DNA from 2 places in the Streptomyces sp. Z423-1 genome. Region 2 is predicted to be linked to the other one. Evidence: riboswitches for the same ligand, from Rfam matches in the RefSeq annotation. Region 2 holds a riboswitch; the other holds the start of a gene.
What was found. Region 2 has a riboswitch for ZMP and ZTP ahead of HJD23_RS02185 (bifunctional 5,10-methylenetetrahydrofolate dehydrogenase/5,10-methenyltetrahydrofolate cyclohydrolase). Riboswitches for the same ligand answer to the same signal wherever they lie in the genome.

Region 1: linked by a shared signal. The riboswitch ahead of HJD23_RS15390 (glycine hydroxymethyltransferase) and the one ahead of HJD23_RS02185 (bifunctional 5,10-methylenetetrahydrofolate dehydrogenase/5,10-methenyltetrahydrofolate cyclohydrolase) in region 2 are both predicted to bind ZMP and ZTP.

The regions. Positions count from the first base shown of each region.
Region 1 is NZ_CP053109.1:3,430,689-3,438,380, reverse strand. It holds gene HJD23_RS15410 (PLP-dependent aminotransferase family protein) at 1-547, shown strand, start outside; gene HJD23_RS15405 (hypothetical protein) at 633-998, shown strand; gene HJD23_RS15400 (glutathionylspermidine synthase family protein) at 1,037-2,221, shown strand; gene rocD (ornithine--oxo-acid transaminase) at 2,218-3,447, opposite strand; ZMP/ZTP riboswitch at 3,541-3,629, shown strand; gene HJD23_RS15390 (glycine hydroxymethyltransferase) at 3,671-5,119, shown strand; gene HJD23_RS15385 (hypothetical protein) at 5,348-5,977, opposite strand; gene HJD23_RS15380 (hypothetical protein) at 6,329-7,390, opposite strand; gene HJD23_RS15375 (RNA polymerase sigma factor) at 7,377-7,692, opposite strand, start outside.
Region 2 is NZ_CP053109.1:459,270-466,961, reverse strand. It holds gene HJD23_RS02195 (YncE family protein) at 1-793, opposite strand, end outside; gene HJD23_RS02190 (TetR/AcrR family transcriptional regulator) at 944-1,606, shown strand; gene HJD23_RS02185 (bifunctional 5,10-methylenetetrahydrofolate dehydrogenase/5,10-methenyltetrahydrofolate cyclohydrolase) at 1,630-2,481, opposite strand; ZMP/ZTP riboswitch at 2,504-2,588, opposite strand; gene HJD23_RS02180 (nuclear transport factor 2 family protein) at 2,633-2,998, opposite strand; gene HJD23_RS02175 (ABC transporter ATP-binding protein) at 3,113-4,867, opposite strand; gene HJD23_RS02170 (rhodanese-like domain-containing protein) at 4,976-5,542, opposite strand; gene HJD23_RS02165 (metal-sensitive transcriptional regulator) at 5,623-5,898, shown strand; gene HJD23_RS02160 (sulfite exporter TauE/SafE family protein) at 5,930-6,676, opposite strand; gene HJD23_RS02155 (MBL fold metallo-hydrolase) at 6,673-7,692, opposite strand, start outside.

The DNA.
Region 1 (7,692 bases), 3.0 Mb from region 2:
CGAGTTCCGCTACGACCGCCAGCCCGTCGGCGCCCTCCAGAACCTCGACCCCGACCACGTCGTCTATCTCGGCACCGCCAGCAAGTCCCTCGCCCCCGGCCTGCGGCTGGCCTGGATGGTCCTGCCGCCCTCGCTGGGACCGGACGTCATGCGGCACGCGGCCAGCTCGGCCACCGGCGTCCTCGAACAGCTGACCCTCGCCGAGTTCCTCACCTCCGGCGCCTACGACCGCCATGTCCGCGCCGCCCGCCTGCGCTACCGGCGCCGCCGCGACGACCTGGTCGCCGCCCTCGCCGAGCACGCGCCCGACGTCCGCGCCACCGGCATCGCGGCCGGTCTGCACGCCGTCCTCCAACTCCCGCCCGGCACCGAACAACCGGTCGTCCGCGCGGCCAACTGGCAGGGTGTCGCCGTCCACGGCCTCTCCCGCTATCGCCACCCCGCAGCCGAGGCCCAGCCCCCCGACGCCCTGGTCGTCGGCTACGGCACCCCACCCGACCACGCCTGGACGGGCACCCTGGACGCCCTGTGCAGAGCGCTGCCCTGAGACCTTCCCCGCCCATACGTGATCGCGTACATTCAGGCCAGTCGCATATGATCACGGGTCGAACAGACCAACGGGGAGAAAGAACATGGCGGAAACCCGACGACGGCTGCGCTCCAGCACCGTCGTACTCGGCGGCATGGGCGTCATCGCCGCGGCCCTCACCTCCTGCGGCTCCGAGCCGGACCGCCGCTGCGTGGACCGCGACAGCTACGACTACCTCAACGGCTACAAGATCGTCGCCGACAAGAACTGCAAGTCCTCCTCCTCCGGCACCTCCTACGGCAAGGGCCGCAAGAGCACCGGCCAGCGCGTCGACGCCGCCTGGTACTACGAACCCACCGAGGTCAGCGGCGGCTACGCCCAGTACGGCACCTTCAGCCGCAGCGAGGCCGTCGACCGCGGCGGCTTCGGCTGCTCGGGCGACGGCAGCGGTGGCAGCGGCGGCGGCTGAAGCCCGTCGCCTACCCCGTCGACCGGAGGACCCTTTTCGTGGAACGCCGCACCATCGAGCCACGCCCCGGCTGGCAGCAGACCGTCGAGGAGCAGGGCCTGATCTACCCCCTCACCCGCTACCCCGACAACTCCCTGCGTCCCTACTGGGACGAGAGCGCCTACTACGTCTTCTCGCTCCCCGAGGTCGAGGCCCTGGAGGAGGTCGTCGAGGAACTGCACCGCATGTGCCTCGTGGCCGCCGAGCACATCGTCGCCACCGACCGCTTCGCCGACCTCGGCATCACCGACCCCCGCGTCGCCCACGCGGTCGCCGAGGCCTGGCACCGCCGCGCCGAACTCCCCTCCGTCTACGGCCGCTTCGACCTCCGCTACGACGGCACCGGCCCCGCCAAGCTGCTGGAGTACAACGCCGACACCCCCACCTCCCTGGTCGAAGCCGCCTCCCCCCAGTGGTTCTGGATGGAGGAACGCTTCCCGGGCGCCGACCAGTGGAACTCCCTCCACGAACGCCTGATCGCCGCCTGGAAGAACCAGGCCACCCTCCTCCCACCGGGCAGCCCCCTGTACTTCGCGCACTCCAGCGCCGACGAACTCGGCGAGGACCTGATGACCGTCGCCTACCTCAAGGAGACCGCGGACCAGGCCGGCCTCGACACCGACTGGATCTCCATGGAGGAGATCGGCTGGGACCCCCTCTCCGGCCGCTTCGTCGACAACCACCTCCGCTTCATCCGCAGCTGCTTCAAGCTCTACCCCTGGGAATGGCTCACCACCGACCGCTTCGCCGGCCACGTCCTCGACACCCTCGACAACGGCGGCGGCACCGGCACCACCCTGTGGATCGAACCGGCCTGGAAGATGCTGCTCAGCAACAAAGCCCTGCTGGCCATCCTCTGGGAGCTCTACCCCGGCCACCCCAACCTGCTCCCCGCCCACCTCGACGGACCACGCGACCTGGCGACCACGAAGGGGTACGTCGCCAAGCCCCTCCTGGGCCGTGAGGGCGCCGGCGTGACCGTCCACGAGCCGGACGCCGCCCCCGTCGTACGCGACGAGCCCTGCTGCTACCAGGAGTTGGCGCCGCTGCCGTCCTTCGACGGCAACCGTGTCGTCCTCGGCGCCTGGGTCGTCGAGAACGAGTCGGCCGGCCTCGGCATCCGCGAGTCCTCCGGCCTGATCACGGACGAGTACGCCCGCTTCCTGCCGCACGTGATCCTCTAGGACCTGTCCTGGACAGAGCCCTGCACACCGAGCACCCCGCGCAGTTGGGCCAGCCCCCAGTCCAGGTCCTCCTTCCCGATGACCAGCGGCGGTGCGATCCGGATCGTCGAACCGTGCGTGTCCTTCACCAGCACCCTCCGGTCCATCAGCTTCTCGGACACCTCCCGCCCGGTGCCGAACCTCGGATGGATGTCCACCCCCGCCCACAGCCCGCGCCCGCGCACCTGCGTCACCCGCCCCGTGCCGGTCAGCGCCACCAGCTCCCGGTGCAGATGCTCACCCAGCTCCGCCGCCCGCGCCTGGTACTCACCCGACCGCAGCATCGCGATCACCTCCAGCGCCACCGCGCAGGCCAGCGGATTCCCGCCGAACGTCGACCCGTGCTCCCCGGGCCGGAACACCCCGAGCACCTCCGCCGACGACACCACCGCCGACACCGGCACGATCCCCCCGCCCAGCGCCTTGCCCAGCACATACATGTCCGGCACCACGCCCTCGTGCTCGCACGCGAACGTCCGCCCCGTCCGCCCCAGCCCCGACTGGATCTCGTCCGCGACGAACAGCACGTTCCGCTCCCGGGTCAGCTCCCGCACCGCCGGCAGGTAGCCGGCCGGCGGCACGATCACTCCCGACTCGCCCTGGATCGGCTCCAGCAGCACGGCGACCGTGTTCTCGGTCATCGCCGCCCGCATCGCCGTCAGATCCCCGTACGGCACGATCTCGAAGCCCGGTGTGTACGGGCCGAAGTCCGCCCGCGCCTCCGGGTCGGTGGAGAAGCTGATGATCGTCGTCGTACGGCCGTGGAAGTTGCCCGACGCCACCACGATCTTCGCCATCTCCGCGGGCACGCCTTTGACCCGGTACCCCCACTTGCGGGCCGTCTTCACCGCGGCCTCCACCGCCTCCGCGCCCGTGTTCGCCGGCAGCACCATCTCCATCCCGCACAGCTCCGCCAGCTGCGTGCAGAACGCCGCGAACCGGTCGTGATGGAAGGCACGCGACGTCAGCGTCACCCGCTCCAGCTGCGCCTTCGCCGCCTCGATCAACCGCCGGTTGCCGTGCCCGAAGTTGAGCGCCGAGTAACCGGCCAGCAGATCCAAATAGCGTCGGCCCTCCACATCCGTCATCCACGCCCCGTCGGCCGAGGCGACGACCACCGGCAGCGGGTGATAGTTGTGCGCGCTGTGCGCTTCGGCTTCGGCGATGAGGCTTTCCGTAGCGGTCACGGCAACTCCCGAACATGAGGCTGGACCCCTTTCTTATCGTCGCTCGCATGGTGGACTGGGGAACCGGACCGTCCGGCGCGCCCGGTAGGCTGATCGCCGGGCCGTGACTGGCGCGCTGGGATGGGACCGACCATCGGGGAGCGGCCTGTAGTGAGCGAGTGCCGTGCGCCTGGGCCGAACCGTGAACCGTGACCGCTGAAAGCCACGCCGCCCGGAGGCCGAGATGTCAGAGCAGCCCCTCTCCACCGAATCCACCGCCTTCCGCTCCGCCCTCGACGTGATCCGCGCCGTCGAGCCGCGCGTGGCCGACGCCATCGGCCAGGAGGTCGCCGACCAGCGCGAGATGCTCAAGCTGATCGCCTCCGAGAACTACGCCTCCCCCGCCACCCTCCTGGCGATGGGCAACTGGTTCAGCGACAAGTACGCCGAGGGCACCGTCGGCCGCCGCTTCTACGCCGGCTGCCGCAACGTCGACACCGTCGAGTCCCTTGCAGCCGAGCACGCCCGCGAGCTCTTCGGCGCCCGCCACGCCTACGTCCAGCCGCACTCCGGCATCGACGCCAACCTCGTCGCCTTCTGGGCCGTCCTCGCCGACCGCGTCGAGGCCCCGTTCCTGGAGAAGACCGGCGTCCGCCAGGTCAACGACCTCTCCGAGGCCGACTGGGCCGAGCTGCGCCGGGCCTTCGGCAACCAGCGCATGCTCGGCATGTCCCTGGACGCCGGCGGCCACCTCACCCACGGTTTCCGTCCGAACATCTCCGGCAAGATGTTCGACCAGCGCTCCTACGGCACCGACCCCGCCACGGGCCTGATCGACTACGAGGCGCTGCGCACCTCGGCCCGCGAGTTCAAGCCGCTGATCATCGTCGCCGGCTACTCCGCCTACCCCCGTCTCGTGAACTTCCGGATCATGCGCGAGATCGCCGACGAGGTCGGCGCCACGCTCATGGTCGACATGGCCCACTTCGCCGGCCTCGTCGCCGGCAAGGTCCTCACCGGCGACTTCGACCCGGTCCCGCACGCCCAGATCGTCACCACCACCACCCACAAGTCGCTGCGCGGCCCGCGCGGCGGCATGGTCCTGTGCGACGACTCCCTCAAGGACCAGGTCGACCGCGGCTGCCCGATGGTCCTCGGCGGCCCGCTCCCGCACGTCATGGCCGCCAAGGCCGTCGCCCTCGCCGAGGCCCGTCAGCCCGCCTTCCAGGACTACGCCCAGCGCATCGTCGACAACTCCCGCGCCCTCGCCGAGGGCCTGATGCGCCGCGGCGCTGCCCTGGTGACCGGCGGCACCGACAACCACCTCAACCTGATCGACGTCGCCACCTCCTACGGCCTCACCGGCCGCCAGGCCGAGGCCGCACTCCTCGACTCCGGCATCGTCACCAACCGCAACGCCATCCCGGCCGACCCCAACGGCGCCTGGTACACCTCGGGCATCCGCATCGGCACCCCCGCGCTGACCACCCGCGGCCTGGGCACCGCCGAGATGGACGAGGTCGCCGCCCTCATCGACCGCGTCCTCACCACCACCGAGCCCGGCACCACCAGCAAGGGCACCCCGTCCAAGGCGCAGCACGTCCTCGACCCGAAGATCGCCGACGAGATCTCCCGCCGTGCCACCGACCTCGTCACCGGCTTCCCGCTGTACCCGGAGATCGACCTGGGCTGACGCCCACGACGAAGCCACACGGGCCGCGCAGATCCAGGTCGATCACCTCCTGGCGTGGCTCCTCCCGCGGCGGTCCGGCTCCCTGCCGGGCCGCCGCGCGGCGTATCAGCACGGTGCCGCCGACACCGGCCGCGAGCCCGACGGCCGGCCCCACCACCGCCCACCCGGCATCACCCATCACCGGGCCGGGCCGGCGTCCGGCGACCTCCCCGTCCGTTTCGCCGACCTTCATACGTCCCGCAGTTCCTGCCTCGGCCCCGGCTCACCCCGCAGGCGGCCCCACGGCAGTCGCGCGGTGAAGGGGCGCAGAACCAGCGCGAGCACGGCCCCGGCCGCCAGGCCCGGAAGCGCCCACCACCAGTCCGTCCCGTCGCCCGACCCTGACGACTGGGCCCGGGACGCCTCGGCCGCCGTGCCCGTGGCGTCGGCCGCCGTGCCGGACGAGCCCTTCGCGCCCTCGTCCGGCCCGTATACCTCCCACGCCGGTGGGAAGATCGCTGAGTTTCCGTCGGCCGAAGCCTTGCCCATCAGACCCAGCTTCTTGAGCAGGGCGCGCAACTGGGCCGGATGATCGGCGCGGTGCCAGGTGCCGTTCGTCGTGCTGTCCAGGTTCGCCGCCGTGTGTATCCAGACATCCCGCCCGTCGTCGGCCGGGTAGACCCGGTCGAGGCGCCAGGGCGTCACGTCATGGACCATCCACGTGACGTTGATCTGGCGGGCTGCCGTCAGGCCCGCCTCGGGCGGCTTGTCCCGTGTGCTCCGGCCCGGTGCGCCGAGCAGCCGCTCGAGCTCGCCGTACTCCTTGTCGGAGTAGTACAGCGCGGCCGTCTCCGTGCTCTCCGGTGAAACCAGGAGCACGCTGGTCGGCCCTCCGGCTGACGCGGGCGCCGCCGCGCCCCATAGCAGGAGGGCGAGCGCCGCCGCCAATGCCCCTGTCAGTCCCGCGAGTTCACGACAACGGCCCCTCCAGCCGCCCCCGCCGCGCCCGCGTCCACGCGAGCGATCTCCCGAGCGGCCGACCCCATGTCCACTCATCCGAACCCCCAGTCGAGCGATCCCCGTGCGGCCCGTCTCCGAGCCGCATGTCACTTCTGGTACACCGCCCGAACCGCCTGGGTTCCCATCCGGAACCCACATTTTCCGGACCGGCCGTTTCAGAACTAGTGCGAGAGCTAGTGCGAGAACTAATGAGAGAACTAATGAGAGGAACTAATGCGAGGACACCTCGGACGGCCTCTCCATGGATCGCGCGATCTGCACGGCCCGCTCCTTCGATGCCACCCCTTCCAGCCGCAGCGTCACGGCTTTGTCCTCCGCGTCGCGGGTCCACCACAGCAACGTCGGACCGGCCGTCCGCTCCTCGCGCGTGTAGCGCTCGCCGCTCGCGTCCACCAGCCAGACGGTCAGCAGGTGCGGGCGGGGGAACCACAGGACCGGATCGTGCGCGGCGCCGGTCGAGGCGTCGGGGCCCAGCGATATCCATTCCGGCGGTTCGCGCACTGTCTTGGCGAAGCTGATGTCCAGGCTCGCGCGCCGCTGGTCCAGCCGTATCGTGCGCCCGTCCTCGCGCCAGCACAGGCTCACCACGAATCGTCCCGCCGGTTCACCCGTCACCGAGACCGTGTCCGGCATGCCGAGCTCCTCCGGCACCAGCGGCTCGAACCCGGCACGGTCCTCCGCCTGGGCGAGCGACACCGAGCGACCGCAACCGGGGACCTCTGCGCCGGGCGACGGCACCGCCGACGGGTCGTACCGCACCTCGACTCCGGCGAAGTCGAACCAGTCGAAGACCGCCGCCCGCACCGGGGGCGTGAGCACGAGCACCGTCAGCAGACCGCACAGCGCCGCGGTCAGCGAACGCCAGCGCATCCGCGTCCAGCGCCGCACCGCCCGCAGCCGCTCGGCGGCACCCGGCGGCTCGGCCGCCGGGACAGGCACACGCTCGGCGAGTATCTGCCCCAGCACCCGCTCGACCATCGTCTCGGCGCCGTCCGCCGCACCACCCGGCACGTCCAGCGAACGCCCGAGGGCCCGCAGCTCCTCGGGCAGCCGGGTCGGGTCTCCACGCCGGCCGTGATCGCCGGCGCCCCGACCGTGCCCACCGGTGCCTCCGGCGTCCCCGGCGGCCCCGGCGCCGTCATGCTCGTACGCACGCCGCCGGTCACCCTCGTGCGCCCCTTGCCCGTCACCGTCGTACGGCATCCGCCACTCACCGTCGTACGGCATCCGCCACTCACCGTCGTCCGGCATCCGCCCGTCACCCATGCTCATCACCCCCTTCCCGAGGTCGAAAATCCGGCAGCAACCGCCCCAGCTTCCGCAGCGCGCGGTTCAGCCGGGACTTCACCGTGCCCCGAGGCCAGCCCAGGGCCTGGGCCGTCTCGGACTCGTCCATCTCAAGGAGATAGCGGTAGGTGACGACCAGGCGATGCTCCTCGCTGAGCTTGCCCAGGGCGGCCTGGAGCGCGGCGCGGCGCTCCCTCTCCAGCGCGGCCACCGCCGGGTCCGCCGCTTCCGGTATCAGCGGTTCCGCCTCCACGAACGCCGCCTCACGCCCGGCGAGCGTGCGCTGG
Region 2 (7,692 bases):
TGAAGGCGGCGGGGCGGACCGCGTCCGAGTGGTCGTCGAGCCCGATCGCGTCCAGCCGCTCGCGCATGTCGATCACCTTGACCTGCTGGAACGTCGTCGCGTCGACGACGGTGATGCGTCGGTCGCCCTTCGTCCAGTCCAGCCAGGGCGCGTCGAGGGCGGTGTTGACGTCGCCGATGGACATGTTCCAGATGTACTTGCCGTCCTTGCTGAAGACGTTCTCGTGCGGCTTGTCGCCGGTGGCGAACCGGCCGACCTGCTCACCCGTGACGATGTCCAGCACATGCACGGTGTTCGAGGTCGAGGCGGAGACGGCGACCCGGGTGCCGTCGGGGGAGACCGCCATGTGGTCGGAGCGGTAACCCGATACCGGGAAGCGCCAGTTGATGTCACCGGTGGCCAGGTCGATGGAGACGACGTCGGCGAAGCTCGGCCGGGAGACCACCATCGCCGTGCCGTCCGGGGTGGCGTACATGTCGTCGACGAACTGGTCGTGGCCCTCGCCGACGCTGTTGCGGATCGCCATGAAGTAGATCCACTTGATCGGATCGGCGTTGATCTCCGCCATCCGCTCGTCCTTGTCCGGGATGACGTTGATGCGGCCGATCTTGGCGAAGTCGCCGGTGGACTTGATGACGTCGGCGGTGCCGTCCCAGTTGTTGCCGACGAACAGCACCTCGCGCAGGGCAGCGGAGCCGGGGGTGTCGGCGACGGCGGTGGTCGCGGGGACGGCGAGGGTCAGGGTGAGGGCGGCGGCGATGGAGCAGAGGTGCCTGGGGCTGATGGCAGGCATGACGGCTCTTTCCTCTGGAATCTGAATACTCCGGAATCTGAATACGAGATCGTTCAGAGTTTGACTTACTGGAAAGTAAGGAGCCGGTGCCCTTCTCCACAAGACTGCGTACACGACAAAATTGGCCAACGGTTCGGAACGGGAGGGATGTTGGCGGGCAGGCTCAGGGCGCCGACAGGGCGTTACGGCGGCAAGTCGGCGGAGGAACGGCAGGCCGAGCGGCACGGGCGGTTCCTGGACGCGGCGCTCCAGCTCTTCGGCGACAGTCCGGGCTACCGGTCCACGACCGTCGCCGCGCTCAGCGAGGCCGCGGGACTGTCCACCCGGCAGTTCTACGAGGAGTTCCGCACCTTGGAGGATGTGCTGGCCGCCCTCCATCTCCAGGTCAACGCCTGGGCCGAGGAAGCCGTACTGACGGCGGCGGCCGCCACACAGGGCTCACCGATCGCCGAGCGGGCCACCGCGATCTTCCATGCGTACGCCGGGAACGTCACCGCCGACCCCCGCCGCATCCGCATCACCTTCGTCGAGATCGTCGGCGTCAGCCCGCGCATGGAGGAGCAGCGGCTCACGCGCCGCGCCCGCTGGGTCGACCTGATCTGCACGGAGGCACAGGCTGCCGCCGAGCGGGGAGAGGCGGCCCGCCGTGACTACCGCCTCGCCGCGACGGCCTTCATCGGCAGCGTCAACGGCCTGATCCACGACTGGAGCGCGGGGTGGGTGCCGGCGACGCTGGACGAGGTGGTGGACGAGCTGGTGCGGCAACTGCTGGGGATTCTGCGGCCTACGGGATGGCGGCCGGGGGAGAGGTGAACTCCCTTGGCCGAGCGCCGAGTTCAGGCCACCCCCAGCTGCCGTTCCGCCGCGTCGACCGTCTGTTCCAGCAGCGTGGCGATCGTCATCGGGCCGACCCCGCCCGGCACCGGGGTGATCAGCGCGGCCCGTTCCACGGCCGAGTCGAAGTCGACGTCACCGATGTTCCCGGCGTTGTAACCGGCGTCGATCACGACGGCGCCGGGCTTGATGTCCTGGCCCCGGATCAGGCGGGGACGGCCGACGGCGGCGACCACGATGTCCGCCTCCCGGACGGCCGAGGACAGGTCCTGGGTGCGGGAGTGGCAGTACGTCACCGTGGCGTCCCGGGCGAGCAGCAGCATGCCGGCGGGCTTGCCGAGGATCGCGCTGCGGCCGACCACCACGGCCCGCTTGCCGGCCGGGTCGACGTCGTACGCGTCGAGCAGCCGCATGATCCCGCCGGGCGTGCACGAGACGAACCCCGGCAGCCCGAAGCTCATCGTCGCGAAGGACGCGAAGGTGACGCCGTCGACGTCCTTCTCCGGCGCGATCGCCTCGAACGCGGCCCGCTCGTCGATGTGCTCGCCGACCGGGTGCTGGAGCAGGATGCCGTGCACCTCGGGGTCGGCGGAGAGGGCCCTGAGCGTGCCGGTGAGGTCCTCGGTGGTCGTGGCGGCGGGCAGCGCCACATGCCGGGAGGTGATACCGGCCTTGCGGCAGCGGTTCTGCTTCATACGGACGTAGGTGACGGACGCGGGGTCCTCGCCCACCAGCACCGTCGCCAGACACGGGGTGGTGCCGGTGCGGTCGGTGAGAGCGGCGGCGCGCTGCGCGGTGTCCTCGACGACGCGCCGGGCGAGCGCGGTGCCTTCCATGAGCCGGGCCTGAGACATGATCCACTCCTGGGTCGATCTACTGGATCGCCCAGGCGCGCGGCATCGACTCTGCGTGGACCGCTCCCCGGTGGTACTCCACCTCAGCGCCAGTCACGGCCCCGGACCACCGTAACCGAGGCCGTGCCGCACCTGCTCTCCTGCTTCCGCGTTACTGCTCGTCCCACGCCTGGATCAGGGTCTGCTCGGTGATCTTGCCGTCGCGCAGCCTGATCATCGACTCGGCGAAGACGCGGACCCCGTCCGAGTACTCGCAGGACTCGCTGTAGGCCGCCCGGTCGCCCTGGACGACGCAGTCCTCCAGCTTGTGCGTCATGTCGCGGCTGTAGACGTCGTCGAGCATGGCGCTGATCTCGTCACGGCCGTGCAGCACCCGGGGGTGGCTGGGCTGTGTGTTGTGGTCCACGACGCGCAGTTGGGCGTCGTCGGCGTAGAGCGACAGAAGGGTGTTCGGATTGCCTTCGATGCCCCGGCGCAACGTCTCGGCGTCGAAGGCGGGACTTGCCGCAGTACCCATCGTGACCTCCTTCGAGGGCCGCGGCCCACGGGGACGCGGGCCGGGGATGGCCTCTCCTACGAGATTCCTCCGCCCGGTCGGCCTCGGCAAGCGCAGGTGGCCGCGCCTGACGGGTCAGCCCGCCGTGGCGAGGAACTGCGTGGCCGCCAGCTCCGCGTACAGCGGGTCTGCGGTCACGAGTTCGCGGTGCGTGCCCACCGCACGGACCTTGCCCGAGTCCATCACCACGATCCGGTCGGCCATCGTCACCGTGGACAGCCGGTGCGCGACGACCAGCACGGTGGTCGTGCGGGCCACGTCGGCGACGGTGTCGCGCAGCGCCGCCTCGTTGACCGCGTCCAGCTGCGAGGTGGCCTCGTCGAGGAGCAGGAGTCTCGGGCGGCGCAGCAGCGCGCGGGCTATCGCCACCCGCTGACGCTCGCCGCCCGACAGCTTGGTGCCGCGATGCCCGACGAGCGTGTCGAGCCCGCTCGGCAGCCGCCCGACCAGCCCGTCCAGCCGGGTCGTCTTCAGTACCCGCGTGAGGGCGTCGTCGTCCGCCTCCGGATTGCCCAGCAGCAGGTTGTCGCGCAGCGATCCGGACAGCACCGGCGCGTCCTGCTCGACGTAGCCGATCGCCGAGCGCAGCTGCGGCAACTCCCACTCCATGAGGTCCCGCCCGTCCAACGTGATCACGCCCGACTCGGGGTCGTAGAACCGCTCGATGAGCGAGAAGACGGTCGTCTTGCCCGCGCCGGACGGGCCGACGAACGCCGTCATGCCCTGCGCCGGCACCTCGAAGCTCACGCCGTGGTGGACGTAGGGCAGGTCGTCGTCGTAGCGGAAGCGGACGTCCTCGAAGGTGAGCGCCGCCGGGCGCGCTTCGGCCAACGGCAACGGGGCGGCGGACGCCGGGGGTTCGGCGGGCAGCCGCAGCGCCTCCTGGATCCGGGCCAGGGCCGCGGCACCCGTCTGGTACTGGGTGATCGCGCCGACGACCTGCTGGATCGGCGCCATCAGGTAGAAGACGTACAGCAGGAAGGCGACCAGCGTGCCGACGTCGACGGCGCCGGTCGCGACCCGCGCGCCGCCGACCGCGAGCACCGTGATGAAGGCGATCTGCATCGCCAGCCCGGCCGTGTTGCCCGCGGCCGCCGACCACTTGGCGGCGCGCACGCTCTGCCGCCACGACTCCTGAGCCGCGGAGTGCAGGGTCTGCTCCTCGCGGTGCTCGGCGCCGGACGCCTTCACCGTGCGCAGCGCGCCCAGCACCCGCTCCAGCGAGGCACCCATCACCCCGACCGCGTCCTGCGCCCGCCGGCTGGCCTTGTTGATGCGCGGCACGATGACGCCGAGGACCGTGCCCGCGCCGAGGACCACGGCGAGGGTGACGCCGAGCAGCACCGGGTCGACCAGGCCCATCATCACCACGGTCGCGACCAGCGTGAGCCCGCCGGTGCCGAGGCCGACCAGGGAGTCGGTGGTGACCTCGCGCAACAGCGTGGTGTCCGAGGTGATCCGGGCCATCAGGTCGCCCGGCTCGCTGCGGTCCACCGCGGATATGCGCAGCCGGAGCAGATACGACGACAGGGTGCGCCGCGCGCCGAGCACCACCGACTCCGCGGTGCGCCGCAGCACGTACGCGCCCAGCGCGCCGACCGCGGCGTTGGCCACGACCAGGCCCGACATGGCGATCAACGCGCCGGTGATGGCCCGGTCGTGGGACAGGTCGTCGATCAACTCCCGTGCCACCAGCGGCAGCAGCAGCCCGGTGGCCCCGGTGACCAGCGAGAGCACAGCGCCCACGAGCAGGGCCCACCGGTGGGGTCGTACATAACCCAGGAGCATGCGCCACGGGGGCGGGGCGGTCTCCGTCTGTGCGATGCTCACGCTGCTCCTTCGCTCTTTCACGAGTCCGGCGGGATGTTCAGAGACTCGGGATGTTCAGAGACTACGGGGCAGCACTGACAGTCGACCTCCGGGTTTCGCCGTCGGCCGCTACCGTGCCCTGAGCGCCGTCAGGGTGGCGTCGAGGTCGGCCGGGCGCGGCCGGTTGTGCGGCAGCCTGCCGAGCAGGGCGGCCAGGCCGCACGTGTTGGTCAGGGCGGAGAAGACCAGCCCGCCCGCGATGCCCGCGGCGAGCAACTGCCAGGCGGGATGCAGCAGTCCGAGCGCGAGCCCGGTGAGGACGAGGGCGCCCGCGGTGAACCGGACCTGGCGTTCCATGGACCAGGTGGTGCGCGGGGTGTGGTGGGGGCGGCCCAGTTCGTGACCGCGCCGCGCCCACTCCTGCGTACCGCCCGCCAGCGTCATGGCCGTTACGCCCTCCTCGGCGAGGGCCGCGCAGGCCTGCTCCGAACGGCGGCCGGAGGCACAGACCATGAGCAGTTCGCCGCGCGTCTCACGCAGCGCGGGGAGGGCGCGGGGGAGCTGGTCCAGGGGGACGTTCAGGGCCCCGGGGAGGTGGCCGCCGGCGTACTCGGCCGGGGCGCGGACGTCCACGACGGTGAGGTGGGGGAGTCGGGTCCGGGCCTCTTCCGTGGTGAGGGCGACGGGAGCGGTCATGATGGTGCGTTCCTTCCGTGGAGGGAGGGGTAAAATACCCCTACCGGTATATGGGCCGGTGGGCAGAGGAGTGGGTGGCTGTGGAGTTGAGGTTCGAAGGTGATGAGCTCAAGTCGGTGCTGAACCGGCTGCGCCGGGCGCAGGGGCAGATCTCCGGAGTGATCAAGATGATCGAGGAGGGACGCGACTGCGAGGACGTCGTCACCCAGCTCGCCGCGGCTTCCCGCGCCCTGGACCGCGCCGGGTTCGCGATCATCGCGACGGGGCTCCAGCAGTGTCTCACCGACGCGCAGGACGAGGAGACCACGGACGCGATGAAGGCCCGCCTGGAGAAGCTCTTCCTGTCGCTTGCCTGAGCGTCCGCACAGGTCGTCCGTCCGATCCTGCTCACAGCACGGCGTCCGCCAGCATGAACGCGGCCACCGCCAGCAGCGCCCAGGCGAAGACCCGCCGCAGCGAACCGGCGGAGACCCGCGCCGCCAGCCGCCTGCCGTCCCACGCCGCGAGGACAGCCGCCGCCGCGAACGGCGCGACACGCCCCCAGTCGACGCCCACGGCCGCTCCCGCGCGGGCCGCCAATGCGACCAGCGAGTTGACGGTGATGACCAGCAGCGAGGTGCCGACGGCCGCTCGCATGCCCAGGCCCACGACGTTCACCAGCGCCGGTACGGCGAGAAAGCCGCCGCCCACGCCCAGCACCCCGGTGACCGCGCCGAGCCCGGCCCCGGCGGTGGCGACGCGCCCGCGACGTACCGGCGCGTCGTCGCGCACGGCCGCCGAGGGGCGCAGCATCCGCACCGCGGCGACGGCCGCGAGGACGGCGAAGGCACCGGTCAGCAGCCCGGCCGGGAGCCGCCCGGAGACCGCGCCACCGACGGCGGCGGGGACCAGACCGGCGAGCGCGAACAGCACGCCTCGACGCCACTGGACCGTGCCCTCGCGGGCATGTCCGAGCAGTGCGATGCCGGAGCTGACGGTGACGATCAGCAGGCTCGCGGTGGCCGCCGCGGCCGGGGTGAGGCCGAGCAGGTAGATCAACGCGGGCACGGCCAGCACACTGCCGCCACCGCCGAGGGCGCCCAGGGCCAGACCGGTGACGGCACCGGCGAGCAGGGCGAGGATCAGGGCGCTCACGCGCGGGGCGCGCGGTGCAGCGGCAACCCCGCCTGCCGCGCCGCGTCGAACCCGTCGTCGACGGCCACCACGTCCCGCCCCGCCGCGTCCAGCAGCGAGGCCGCGATGGCCGCCCGCATCCCGCCGGCGCAGTGCACCCACACCGTGCCGTCCGGCACCTCGGCCAGCCGGTCGCGCAGCCGGTGCAGCGGGATGTGCAGCGAGCCGGCTATGTGCTCGGCCGCCCGCTCGGAGTCGCGCCGTACGTCGAGGATCACGACGCCGTCACGGGCGGCGAGTTCCGCGAACGTGCCGCGCGGGAAGGAGCGCGGCCGCTCGCCCGCGGGCACCCAGTCGGCGGGGGAGCCGGTCGCGGCCGCGGCGGGGCGGTCGATACCGACCCGGACGAGTTCCCGCTGGGCGTCGGCCAGCTGCTCGGCGGACTCCGCCAGCAGCGTGACCGGCTTGCCCCACGGCAACAGCCAGGCCAGATAGGTGGCGAGCTGCCCCTCCGCCTCGAAGTTCAGCGCGCCGGTGACATGCCCCTCGGCGAACGCGACCCGGCTGCGCAGGTCCACCACCCACTCCCCGGCGGCCAGCCGGGCGGCGATCTCCCCGGCGTCGGCCCTGCGCGGCGGCGTGAGGTCGACCGGCGCCGGACCACCGGCGTTGGCGGGGCCCATGTGGGCGTAGTACGCCGGTATGTCGTCCAGCGCGGCCAGCAGATCGGCGACGAACGTGTCGACGTCCTTGACGAGCGCCTCGTTGGCGGTGCGCTCCCGGCCGATGGTGGTCTGCGCCCGGCCGTCGTGCTGCGCGGCGGAACAGAAGCTGCCGAAGCCGTGCGTCGGCAGCACCTGCGCTTCGTCCGGCAGCTCGGCGGCCAGCCGGTGCGCGGAGTCGTACTGCGCCCGGGCCAGCCGCGCGGTGAGCCGTGGCTCGACCAGGTCCGGCCGCCCCACGGTGCCGATCAGCAGGGAGCCGCCCGTGAAGACGGCCACCGCCCGCCCGTCGTCCTCCAGGACGTACGACATGTG